Regions from separate parts of the Priestia sp. JNUCC 25 genome, predicted to be linked through region 1. Evidence: riboswitches for the same ligand, from Rfam matches in the RefSeq annotation. Region 1 holds a riboswitch; each other region holds the start of a gene.
What was found. A riboswitch is a leader RNA that binds a small molecule or an ion and turns the genes downstream of it on or off. The one in region 1 is predicted to bind S-adenosylmethionine.
Positions count from the first base shown of each region.

Region 2: it holds a riboswitch for S-adenosylmethionine, as region 1 does, so the genes downstream of both, JNUCC25_RS07130 (trans-sulfuration enzyme family protein) here and metK (methionine adenosyltransferase) in region 1, are expected to answer to the same signal.
Region 3: it holds a riboswitch for S-adenosylmethionine, as region 1 does, so the genes downstream of both, JNUCC25_RS19915 (hypothetical protein) here and metK (methionine adenosyltransferase) in region 1, are expected to answer to the same signal.
Region 4: it holds a riboswitch for S-adenosylmethionine, as region 1 does, so the genes downstream of both, mtnK (S-methyl-5-thioribose kinase) here and metK (methionine adenosyltransferase) in region 1, are expected to answer to the same signal.

Region 1 is NZ_CM132211.1:4,657,729-4,660,865, forward strand. Features, by position in the region: gene JNUCC25_RS24390 (glycosyltransferase family 4 protein) at 1-249, shown strand, start outside; gene metK (methionine adenosyltransferase) at 281-1,483, opposite strand; SAM riboswitch class I at 1,616-1,733, opposite strand; gene pckA (phosphoenolpyruvate carboxykinase (ATP)) at 2,108-3,137, shown strand, end outside.
Region 2 is NZ_CM132211.1:1,393,807-1,396,943, forward strand. Features, by position in the region: gene JNUCC25_RS07120 (hypothetical protein) at 1-706, shown strand, start outside; gene JNUCC25_RS07125 (hypothetical protein) at 771-1,433, shown strand; SAM riboswitch class I at 1,601-1,718, shown strand; gene JNUCC25_RS07130 (trans-sulfuration enzyme family protein) at 1,790-2,935, shown strand; gene JNUCC25_RS07135 (trans-sulfuration enzyme family protein) at 2,919-3,137, shown strand, end outside.
Region 3 is NZ_CM132211.1:3,778,684-3,781,820, reverse strand. Features, by position in the region: gene JNUCC25_RS19935 (glycosyltransferase family 2 protein) at 1-24, shown strand, start outside; gene JNUCC25_RS19930 (hypothetical protein) at 135-575, shown strand; gene JNUCC25_RS19925 (GNAT family N-acetyltransferase) at 659-1,105, shown strand; gene JNUCC25_RS19920 (hypothetical protein) at 1,118-1,414, opposite strand; SAM riboswitch class I at 1,536-1,637, shown strand; gene JNUCC25_RS19915 (hypothetical protein) at 1,707-2,045, shown strand; gene JNUCC25_RS19910 (DUF1540 domain-containing protein) at 2,146-2,304, shown strand; gene alaP (alanine permease AlaP) at 2,622-3,137, shown strand, end outside.
Region 4 is NZ_CM132211.1:1,231,742-1,234,878, forward strand. Features, by position in the region: gene mtnA (S-methyl-5-thioribose-1-phosphate isomerase) at 1-713, opposite strand, end outside; gene mtnK (S-methyl-5-thioribose kinase) at 749-1,921, opposite strand; SAM riboswitch class I at 2,057-2,207, opposite strand; gene JNUCC25_RS06300 (carbon-nitrogen family hydrolase) at 2,299-3,081, opposite strand.

The sequences.
Region 1 (3,137 bases):
GCAAATGCAGGAGGAGTTAAACAGATGGTTCAGCACGGGCGAAACGGCTACCTTTGCAAACCTCACTCCTTAGAAGAATTCAGTTCGGCTATTACAGATTTACTCGATGATTTGCATCAGCGTCTTCACTTTGGCCATGCAGCGAGACAATACGCTCTTACTCAATCATGGGACGCCATTTTTCAGCATTTGCTTTCAGAATATGAAAGTGTCGTAGAAAAATCTGCTGCAGGTATTCAATGGGCATAAAAAAATCTCCGTTTTCACGGAGATTTTTTTATTATTTAGCTAAAGCTTGAGTTTTTAATGCTTCCGCTTTGTCTGTGAACTCCCAAGGAAGCTCCACATCCGTACGACCAAAGTGGCCGTAAGCTGCTGTTTGCTTATAAATTGGGCGACGTAAATCAAGCATTTTAATGATGCCTGCTGGACGTAGGTCAAAGTTTTTGCGTACTACGTCTACTAGTACTTCTTCAGAAACTTTTCCTGTACCGAATGTATCAATTGAAATAGATACTGGTTGTGCAACACCAATTGCATATGCTAGTTGTACTTCACATTTATCAGCAAGATCAGCTGCTACAATGTTTTTCGCAACATAACGAGCTGCATAAGCTGCTGAACGGTCTACTTTTGTTGCGTCCTTACCAGAGAATGCACCGCCGCCGTGACGAGCATATCCGCCGTAAGTATCAACGATAATTTTACGACCAGTTAAACCAGCATCTCCTTGAGGACCGCCGATTACGAAACGTCCTGTTGGGTTAATGAAATACTTTGTATTTTCATCAATTAACTCGTTTGGAACAACTGGATTAATAACATATTCTTTTAAGTTACGTTGAATTTGCTCTAACGTTACTTCTGGGTGATGCTGGGTTGAAATAACAATTGTATCGATGCGAACAGGTTTGTTGTTTTCATCATATTCAACTGTTACTTGTGTTTTACCATCCGGGCGAAGGTAAGGAAGAATTTCTTCTTTACGTACTTCTGTTAGACGGCGAGCAAGTTTATGAGCTAATGAAATTGGAAGAGGCATTAATTCTTTTGTTTCGTTACATGCATAACCAAACATTAACCCTTGGTCTCCAGCTCCGATTGCTTCGATTTCTTCATCTGACATTTGACCTTCACGTGCTTCTAACGCTTGGTCTACACCAGCAGCGATATCAGCTGACTGCTCGTCGATAGATGTTAATACTGCACAAGTTTCAGCATCAAATCCGTATTTTGCACGAGTATAGCCAATTCCTTTAATTGTTTCACGAACTGTTTTAGGAATATCCACGTAAGTAGAAGTTGTAATTTCACCACTTACTAAAACTAAACCAGTTGTTACGCTTGTTTCACAAGCAACACGAGCATTTGGATCCTTTGCTAGGATAGCATCAAGAATTGAGTCAGAAATTTGGTCACAAATTTTATCGGGATGTCCCTCTGTAACAGATTCTGACGTGAACAGACGACGTTGTGTTGACATCAGTTTTCCTCCTTATAAATACGATACATTGTGATACGGTACTCATTCCCTTATTTTCACTACACGTTAAAAAATATAAAAAAACCTTTCCTTGTATCGAGGAAAGGTATCAAATTCTACATAAGCCTTTCACTCTTATCGATCAAGGTTGTGCCCTTGCATCAGGTTAGCACCTTATCGTCTACACAAAAAAATGACGATGGTTGCTGGGTTTCATAGGGCCTGTCCCTCCACCAGCTCGGGATAAGAGAGTATCCGTTCAAGGACATATAATACATGAAAAAGCGCTTCACTGTCAACAACATTCAAATGGAAATCATCTCTTTATGTTTGAATCTGTTTTAATGTAACATACTCAAATTCCGAAATAGTACATCTTATTAAGAATCATCACTAAGTTTAGTTAATAAGACAGATCAAAATGAGGCTTTCACTTAAAATAGCTTCACTTTTTTTGCTCCTATCACATATACATGTGTCTAAAATAGGTATAACGTACATTTTTTTATAATAAACAAACATTTTTAGTTAAATAGTATAGAATAATTAAATAAATGTGTTATACTAATTATAAATTTCAAACATTAATGAATAAATAATAGCTAAAAAAGGAAGGTAGTGCACATGAGTACTGTTGATATGTCTATCGAATTAAATGGTTTGCTTCAATTAAAAACAACAAAACACCAATTATCTGTTCCACAACTTGTTGAAAAAATTCTAGCTCGACGCGAAGGAACGCTGACTTCTACAGGTGCTGTGTCAGTCGAAACCGGAAAATATACAGGTCGCTCTCCTTTAGATAAATTTATTGTAAGCGATGCTGTGTCTTCAAAAACGGTTGAATGGGGACCTGTCAATCAGCCAATTTCTGCTCAGCGATTCGATGCGCTATACAAAAAAGTCTTAACCCACTTAAAGAAGCAGGATGAACTTTTTGTTTTTAATGGATATGCTGGAGCTGATAAAAAGTATCAGTTACCAATTCAAGTAGTTAATGAATTTGCATGGCATAACCTATTCGCTCAGCAGTTATTCATTCGCCCTTCAGCCGAACAAAAAACAAATGATGATGTGAAGCCGTTTACAATTGTAGCAGCTCCAACGTTCAAAGCTGATCCTGAAACAGACGGGACGAATTCTGAAACCTTCATTATTCTTTCGTTAGAGCGACGCATCGTGCTAATTGGAGGAACTGAATACGCTGGTGAAATGAAAAAATCTATTTTCTCAGTGATGAACTTCTTGCTTCCTCAAAACAATATTCTATCCATGCACTGTTCTGCTAACGTAGGAGAAGAAGGTGACGTTGCATTATTCTTTGGTTTATCTGGAACGGGTAAAACAACGCTTTCTGCTGATGCAAACCGTCGTTTAATCGGAGATGACGAGCACGGTTGGTCAAGCTCTGGTGTATTTAATATTGAAGGAGGATGCTACGCGAAGTGCATTCAGCTTTCCGAAGAAAAAGAACCGCAAATTTTCAATGCAATTCGCTTCGGCGCCGTACTGGAAAATGTAGTGTTAAATCAAAATACGAAAGTAGCAGATTACAATGATAATAGTTTAACAGAGAATACTCGTGCCGCTTATTCAATTGACTCTATTGATAATACGGTATTGCCAAGCGTTGCTGGGCACCCTACAGCTATTG
Region 2 (3,137 bases), 1.8 Mb from region 1:
AGGTACTTTAGAGTTGTATAGAGGCAAGACATTTGCTAGTACTTTATCATTACTGAAAAGTAAATATGTTCAAATAAATCAAGGGGGTCCTGAGAAAAAAGCAGGCCAGCTCCTTGACGTATTAGGTTCGTCAGAGTCTGCTTACCTTGTATTACTGTCGGAAGATGATGGTATCGTCTATATCAATGTTGAACATGTAAAAAGTATAAGTGAATATCAAAACAATAATAACAATAATAACAATAATAACATTCAAATGAATAATCAATTTGCTACAAATCAGGAACCAACTTATATGAAATCAAAAAACTTTAATAATTTATTTACTCATCTATCACACAAATGGGTATCGATCAACGGCGGCGGTCCAGAAGCTGTAGAAGGTGTATTGGTGCAAAGTCGGAATGGTACTTTTACCCTTGTTCAGGACAATCAAGTATTACGCTTACAGCCAAGACATGTTAAAACCATTTGTGTAGGAGCAAAAGGATCTTTTAAACAAAATAATAATCAAGATGATGAGCAGAAAGAGGAAAATACAAATACTGAAGACGGAGGATCAACGGAAGGCGTTCCAGAAGGTCGTACAGGAAGAAGCCGCCGCACAGGTTCACACTCGTCAGGAAAAAGCCGCCGCACAGGTTCACACTCGTCAGCGTCAAGAGAGCAAGTCATCCAAACAAAAAATTATCGTTGGAAAGCATAATGAATAAGAACAAAAAAGGTGCTTATAAAGCACCTTTTCTGTCATATAGGAAAGAGGGAGGAGAATGAGTATAAATCGTTATATTAATAAAATTGTAGAAGTAGATATTTCAGGGAAAACTAATTTTATTGGCAGACTTGTTGACTTAGGGTTAGATGTCATGATTTTGTATAATGGACATGATTATTTGTATATTCCTCTTTTACACATGCATCGTTTGCGAGAAGTATCAGAAGAAGACTATACGGTTTTACGTGAAATAGAAGAGAACTTGATAGAAGAAAGTCAGCGAATTTCTTATCGTAATATTTTACAGCAGGCAAAAGGGAAATTTATTGAAATTTATGTAACGGGAGGGAAATCATTGCATGGCTATATCACAAGCGTGCTGAATGATTATCTTGTGTTTTATTCTCCAGTGTATAAAAATGTCTTTGTTTCTCTACATCATTTGAAATGGCTTACCCCTTACAGTAATGAGTTAACCCCTTATTCTTTAAGTGACAAAGAGCTCCCGGTAAGGCCCGCCTCTGCACCTTTTGTCAGAAACTTTGAAGAGCAGCTTAAAAAATATGAAAATCAACTGGTCGTATTAGATTTAGGGGATCAATCAGAAAAAATTGGCGTACTTAAAGAAGTTTCTAATAATATTGTTGAACTAATTACGGCAAATGGAGAAAGTATGTATTGGAAGTTAGCTCACGTAAAATCTGTGCACTTGCCTTAGAAAAAGAGACCTGGCTGTCGTCTCTTTTTTTTATGTGCTTATCAGGACAAGTATATTGAATAAACAAATGAGATGATTTGAATTTTTTAGAAAATTATGTTGACAATAAAGAAAATCTTTATTAAAGTTATTAACAACAAATGTTAACCACCAACAATTATATAGAACTCTTATCAAGAGTGGCGGAGGGACTGGCCCTGCGATGCCCGGCAACCATCAAATGAAACATTCATTTGAACGGTGCTAATTCCTGTGGAACATCAGTATTGTTCTAACAGATGAGAGAAATCGTGTATAAACGAACACTCTTCCATCTGTGAAGAGTGTTTTTTATTTTGAGTTAAGGAGAGAAATAGATGAAAATTGAAACTTTATTAGTTCGTTCAGGAGTAGGTCGCGACCCTTCAACAGGTTCTATTACAACACCCATTTATCAAGCATCAACATTTGCTCATCCTGCTTTAGGGCAAAGTACAGGATTTGACTATGCACGTACGGCAAATCCTACTCGTACAGCATTGGAAGAAGCAATTGCTGCTTTAGAAAAAGGAGAAGTAGGAGTAGCATTTGCTTCAGGAATGGCGGGCGTAATGGCAGTTTTAGCACTATTTAAAAACGGAGATCATTTAATTGTATCAGAAGATTTATACGGAGGAACGTACCGAGTACTAAATGAAATCTTTTCAGAGCAAGGAATTACTGTTTCGTACGTCAACACAGCCCATCTCGAGCAAGTAAAAGATGCGCTTCGTCCCAACACGAAAGCTTTATTTATTGAAACACCTACAAATCCAATGATGCACGTGACTGATTTGCCCGAAGCAATTGCGTTAGCTAAACAGCATGATTTGCTTACTATCGTTGACAATACATTCATGTCCCCTTACTATCAGCGTCCTTTAGAGCTTGGAGCAGATATTGTGATACATAGTGCGAGCAAATACATTGGGGGGCATAATGATGTAGTTGCTGGTCTTGTAGTCGCTCGATGTAGTAGCTTAGGAGAGAAAATTCGTTTTTATCAAAATGCAGCTGGGGCAATCTTAGGTCCACAAGATAGCTGGTTGTTGTTGCGCGGTGTTAAGACGCTAGCGCTTCGTATGGAAAAGCATAACGAAAACGCACTGGAAATTGCAAATTGGCTTACTGCTCATGATCTCGTAGAAAAAGTGTATTACCCTGGTCTTGAAACACATCCAGGCTATGAAATCATGAAGAAACAAGCGACTGGATTTGGAGGCATGATTTCTTTTGCTGTCTCACACCCTGACATCGTGTCCACGCTTTTGGAAAATGTTAAAGTTATTACATTTGCAGAAAGCTTAGGAGGCGTGGAAAGTTTAATGACATTCCCAGCTCGTCAAACACACGCTGATATTCCCGAGGAAATTCGAAATCGTGTTGGAGTAACAAACTGTTTACTGCGATTATCAGTTGGAATTGAGCACGCAGATGATTTAATTAAAGATTTGAAGGAGGCATTTGATGCATACCAACAATAATAAACATAGATTCGGTACGAACTTAATTCATGCAAATACAGGAATTGACGGTCATTTTGGAGCGGTTAACGTACCTATTTATCAGGTATCTACATTTAACCAAGAAGATGAGACGAACAACGGCCGCTATGACTATTCTCGTTCAGGAAATCCAACTCGTGAGGCTTTAGAAAACACCATTGCTCAGCTAGAAAATGGATAC
Region 3 (3,137 bases), 880 kb from region 1:
CAAAAAGATTTGCTTATGCATTAATTTAAGAAGCTTCTCCTAAATGGAGAGGCTTTTTTTTGTTAAAGCGTTTATCATAATTTTTAAGTGAACAGGAAATGCTACTACTAAAATTTCTAAGGAGATCAAAATCTATGAAAAGACTATTTTATACAGTCAGCACTTTTTGTTTTGTCTGGCTTGCTTTTGCAGCCATTCATGTCAGCGCTCTTTCGATTGAGAAGCTTCCAATGAAGAAATCATCTGAACAATGGTCGGTTGAACTGACAAAAGCGAGCATGACGGGAGATAATCAGCTAAAGTGGAAAAATAACGTCTATCATACATATGGATTAACCGTTGAAAACATTGGAAAAGACGTAGAGCGCGTGCAGGTCCAAGCTTTTCGGCACGAAGGAAAAAATAAGGCGAAATACAGCTTGTTTTCTCCTATTGAAAGGTCTAACTTAAGCAAAAGCGGTCAGCGTTTTCGCTATGCGAATTTTGCTGTTCCTGGAAAAGCGGCAAGCTTAGACATCATGATCAACTGGACGGACGAACAAGGTAATCATCAAGAGCATTTTGAATTTAAATAAAAGTCTTCGCCTAGGCGAAGACTTTTATTTTGCAGGAATTTATCCTCGCATGTAGAAAACGAACACGAAAGGAGAGATCGATAATGATTGCAAAAGCTACTGAAGAAGAATTACAGGAAATTCGGACGAAATCTGCTGATGCGCTGTTTGAAGGAACAATGAAGCAGTTTCATCCGTCAGCTGAACGCGTAAATGAACTAGTTGGTAGTGCCTTTGAAAAAGGCTGTTATTATTTAGTTTCAAGACAAGAAAATAAACTCGCAGGCTGGGTTCTTATCGGCCCATCTACCGACTTCTTTTCAAAAGAAGAAATTGGCTTTATCTACGAATTATATGTTGTACCGGAATACCGCGGGCAAGGTTTAGCCAAGCCGTTAATACAAAAAGCAATTGATGAATTGTCTATCAAAGGATACCCTGAAATCAGACTCAGCGTTCATGCTGGGAATTTTGCACAGCATGTGTATCGTGACCTTGGATTTGTAGATAAACAAATATCAATGACCTTACAGATGGTAAAACGTCCGTAACGTTGGTGAATATCAGCGAGTCCATAAAACATAAGATGTTATACACGCGATGAGGTTTGGCAGTGAAAGTAAAAGTAAATAAGTAGCCCAAACGGCTCCTTTATCTAGTACTTCAACGGCTCCTTCACCTGTATTATCTGAGGAAGGGGGATCTTCAAGCGCGTTCATAACTAAAGCTGCCGCAGCTAAAATAATTCCTCCGATGCTTCCCGTTGTTTTGACAATTGCAATATGGAAAGTAGATGAAAAAGCAATAGTAAGAAGCAGCAGCAAGCTTCCCAAAAAAGCAGATAACATATATCGTTTCATGTGCTCACCATCCTTTATGAAATCATACCATATTTTACTTCTTTTTTCTTTTTATTGAAAAGCTATTGACGTAACCTATAAAACATATTAGAATAGTCAGAAATAATTTAAAAACGAAATATTCTTATCTAGAGAGGTGGAGGGACTGGCCCTTTGAAGCCTCAGCAACCACAATTATTGAATGGTGCTAATTCCAGCATAGCCTAGCTCTGACAGATAAGAAGAGGAATCTTTTTCTATGATGAAATCCTCTTCTTAGGAAGAAACATTTCGTATAGAAAAGGTGAGGACATTGAACAGTAGACAAACAGCGTTAAGCACTGATGATTATTTAGATCTATACTTATTAGCCAAAGAAATAAAAGACGAAACGTGGCAGCAGGAAACTTTAGCGGCGCTAAAAACGCAGCAAAATCGTTCATTTGAAGAAAAACAATCCGCCCTAGTTCAAGAGATATGGGAAGATTTTAAACAGTTAAATGAAGATATTTCTTTTACGTATCGCTTGATTCAAAAAGAGCCAACTAACGAACAATTTCAGACTAAATTAAGGCACTTGAGAGAACGGCGGATCACGCTGAGCCGTGAGTTATATTTAGCTAAAAAACAGTATGTTGAACACACGCAATAAAAAGATCCGCTTGATAAACAAGCGGTTTTTTTGCGTGAAAATGTTAGAATCGTTATATTTCGGGTAGTAAATAGATAAGACAAGCAAAGGAGGGATAACAGTGGCCCAAGGTGTATTATGTGAAGTGAATGAGTGCATGTATTGGAAATCCGGAAATAAATGCAGTGCAGAGTCCATTTACGTTGTGAGTCCTGAAAGTAGTCACCATGTTTCTGAAACGGAAGAACCTGGCTGTAAAACTTTTGAACCCGCGAGATAAATGCTAGTTTTTATAAAAAAGCATAAAATGAACGATGCGCTGACGGAGTTGAGTCGGCGTTTTTCTATTTTTTTAAAATACTATTGCTTAAGTGCAATAATAAATACATATTAAAATAGCAGGGTCTATGTCTAATTGTGCGTTTAAACAAAATGATAAGATAATTTTTTTGTTTTTCGACAAAAGAAAAATGAGAGAAAGGTGATAGAATACAAATATACAGCCTAGCTGTCTTTTAGCACAAACTTATATGAAAGCGCTAACAAAAAAGGCTGTGTTCATCTCGTTTTGACAGATTGGAAAAAGGGGAGACGTTTATGCAGGGGAAAACTCAGGGGAAAGAATTGAAACGCGGGTTAGAAGAAAGACATGTGACGCTGATGTCCTTAGGAGCAGCCATAGGGGTAGGACTGTTTCTTGGATCTGCATCTGCTATTAAATTAGCAGGACCGGGAATATTATTGGCGTACGGATTTAGCGGAATGATTATGTTTTTTATTATGAGAGCACTTGGAGAAATGGCGATTCAAAAACCTGTTGCAGGTTCATTCAGTAAGTACGCACGCGACTACTTAGGGCCGCTTGCCGGTTATTTAACAGGTTGGAACTACTGGTTTTTATGGGTTGTAACATGTATGGCTGAAATTACAGCCGTTGGTATTTATATGGGGTATTGGTATCCGGATGTACCAAACTGGATTTGGGCGTTATCGGCGCTTGTTATCATGACAACGGTTAACTTCTTAGCTGTTAAGGCATATGGTGAACTGGAATTTTGGTTTGCACTTATTAAAATTTTAGCGATTGTATTAATGATTGCCGTTGGATTATTA
Region 4 (3,137 bases), 1.6 Mb from region 1:
CCTACAATAATCCCATTAATTCCTTTTGTTTTAATTGTATGAGCGGCCATATTATCCGTAATCAGCGTCACGTCCACTCCCGACTGCTGAAGTTCCCATGCTGTTAAGCGAGAACCTTGAAGAACGGGTCTTGTTTCACAGGCAAATACTTCAAGCGGAATATCGCGCTGCTTAGACAAGTGAAAAGGTGCTAATGCTGTTCCATAATAAGCTGTAGCAATTGAACCAGCATTACATATTGTCATGATTTTATCTTTCTTTTTAAATAAAGAAAGAGCATGATCTCCAATTCGGTAGCACGTTTCTTCATCTTCTACTTGAATTTGAATAGCTTCATGAACAACTTTTGTTTTAGCTTCATTAACGGACGAAGCGGATTCAGCGCTTTTCGCTACGCGCTCCAATGCCCAAAATAAATTGACGGCAGTAGGGCGTGAACTAGCTAAATACTGTTGATCAAGAGCTAGCTTTTTGTTAAATTCCTTGACTGAATCTGTGTCATAGCTAAGCGCAGAAAGAGCAAGACCAAAAGCCGCCGTAATGCCAATTGCAGGGGCTCCGCGTACTTTCAAGGTAGTGGTAGCATCCCATACGTCTTTAATGGTTTGCAGCTTAATATATTCAACTTTGCCAGGAAGCTGCTGCTGATCTAATAAAGTAATATATGATTCATTCCATTCCACTGAGCGCGGAAGTGATAGTGTATTTGTCATGCTGATACCGATCCTTTCATTGTGTACATTATTGGTTATCGAAGTAAATGTTCAAATTCATTTGGTGAAACGTCTTGTTGGTGCAGAAGCAAATAACGTCCAATTTTTAACGCAGTACGTTTAGCGTTAATTTTTCTTTCCTCTGAAGAAATTTCGTCTAAGTCCGCCACGTGAGCTAAGCCAATCGTACGTCGAATGATTTCACATCCTGCATATCCAACAGCATCTTGCCACGTTTGCGTTAAAATTTCATGTAATAAGCGCTCATCTTTAGCGAAAGGTTCAGTGTTTTCAGAATGCCAAAGCGCAGTAAAGGTATCTTTGAATACGTTCCATGTGTTCGTAATGTGTGCAAATAACGGTTCGCGATTTGTTTCTCGAGAAAGAGCATTTAAAAATAAATTCGCAACAAATTGCCCTAAATCGAATCCAAACGGACCGTAAAAAGCAAACTCTGGATCAATCACTTTCGTTTCTTGACTGCTAGCAAAGATGCTGCCTGTATGTAAATCACCGTGGATTAGGGTTTGCGCATTTGTTAAAAATTTATATTTTAATTTTGCTGCTTGTAGCTTTACATCACCATCATTCCACAATTCTTCTACATCAGGACGCAGTGCTTTTTCAAATTCATTTGTATCAATATCAAAAAAAGGATCTGTAAACACTAAATCTTCCGTAATATTGCATAAGTCCGGGTTGCTGTACTTAACAACTTCTTCTTTTTTATCCTGAGGCTTTAAGGCGAAATCAGACGTTTTGAACGCAATATGTCCTAAAAAAGAACCGATATGCTGTGAGAGCAGAGGATAACTTTCACCTTGAATAAGTCCGGCGCGAGAAATCGTTAAATGAGACAGATCTTCCATGACCGTAACAGCAAGCGTTTCATCGTGGTAATAAACAGCGGGCACAAGTTCTGGCGTAAATGCACCAAATTGCTTGAGCGCATTGCTTTCAATTGTGGCACGGTTCAATGATAGAGGCCAGCTTTCGCCTACAACTTTTGCATAGGGAAGTGCTTGTTTGACGATAATGGATTTATTCGTTTGATCATTTATGATGTGAAAGACGAGATTTAAGTTGCCGTCACCAATTTCACGGGCAGTCAGCGCTTCTGTGGCATCAAAAAGACCTAGCTTTTTCACAAGTTTGATTGCTGAAATTTCTGTTAAAGGCTGATACTTCTCTGTTTTTGTTGTTGACATCGGAATCCCTCCATAGTTTATTAAACTGATTTGTTTACTAAGTTAATAGGTTTAAGAATATATGGAGGCTTTTATAATTTTAGAAAATATAAAAGCCTCTTTCGTTGGAAAGAGGCTTGATTGTAGTGTTCAAACCTCTTATCTGCCAGAAAGAATTACTTTCTGTTGGAATTAGCACCGTGCCTTTGTAAAACATGTTTTACGGGTGTGATCCATCTTAGGATGGAATGACGGTCGGTTGCTGGGCTTCACAGGGCCAAATCCCTCAGCCAACTCTTGATAAGAGTACGATTACTTATTCAATTTTGATTTGTTTGAATATTTTATGATATCTGGTGAAAATCGTATCATGCAAAAAAACGGCTGTCAATATATAATTAATAAAATTCTGTGCGGCGATCTGTAAAGACAGGAATTTGTTTACGAATTTCTTTTACAAGTTCCAGGTTAACGTCAGCACTTAAAAGTTCTTCGCTATCGCCAGCTTCAGCGATTATTTCTCCCCACGGATCGATGACTAAGGAATGTCCGGCAAATGTGTTATTAGGATCTTGGCCTACACGATTACACGCAATTACATAGCATTGATTTTCGATTGCACGGCTAATGAGCAGGGCTTTCCAGTGGGCAAGTCTTGGAGCCGGCCACTGAGCGACAACAAACAAGACTTCTGCTCCGCTGCTAGTATGAACCCGAATCCACTCTGGAAAACGAATATCGTAACAAATAACTCCTGCGCACAGTGACTGTTCAAGTGTAAAAAGATTTTTTGCTGTTCCTGCTTCGAGATAGAGGTGTTCATCCATTAATTTAAATAAGTGCAGTTTACTGTATTCTGATACTTCACGACCTTTTCGGTCAAAAATATACATCGTATTCGTGACGCCTTGCTCTGTTTTTTTTGCAATCGAACCTGCCACAATATTTACTTCGTTTGTTTTAGCAAACTGAGAGATTAATTGCTTGGCTTGCTGCCCTTCATCATCTGCAATTTCGTCTAGCCGCGTCAAATCATAAGCTGTATCCCATAGCTCCGGAAGCACAAGGATATCAGGGTTTTCTTTCAGGGCTTCCGTCATTTTTTGTTCGATATATTTTCGGTTTTTAGTTGGGTTTCCAAACGCAATATCAAGCTGCAAACACGTAATTTTTACACTCACTTTATCATCCGTCCTTTTTTTAGTAGTTGAAAAAAATGACTTTACAAGTTGAGTAT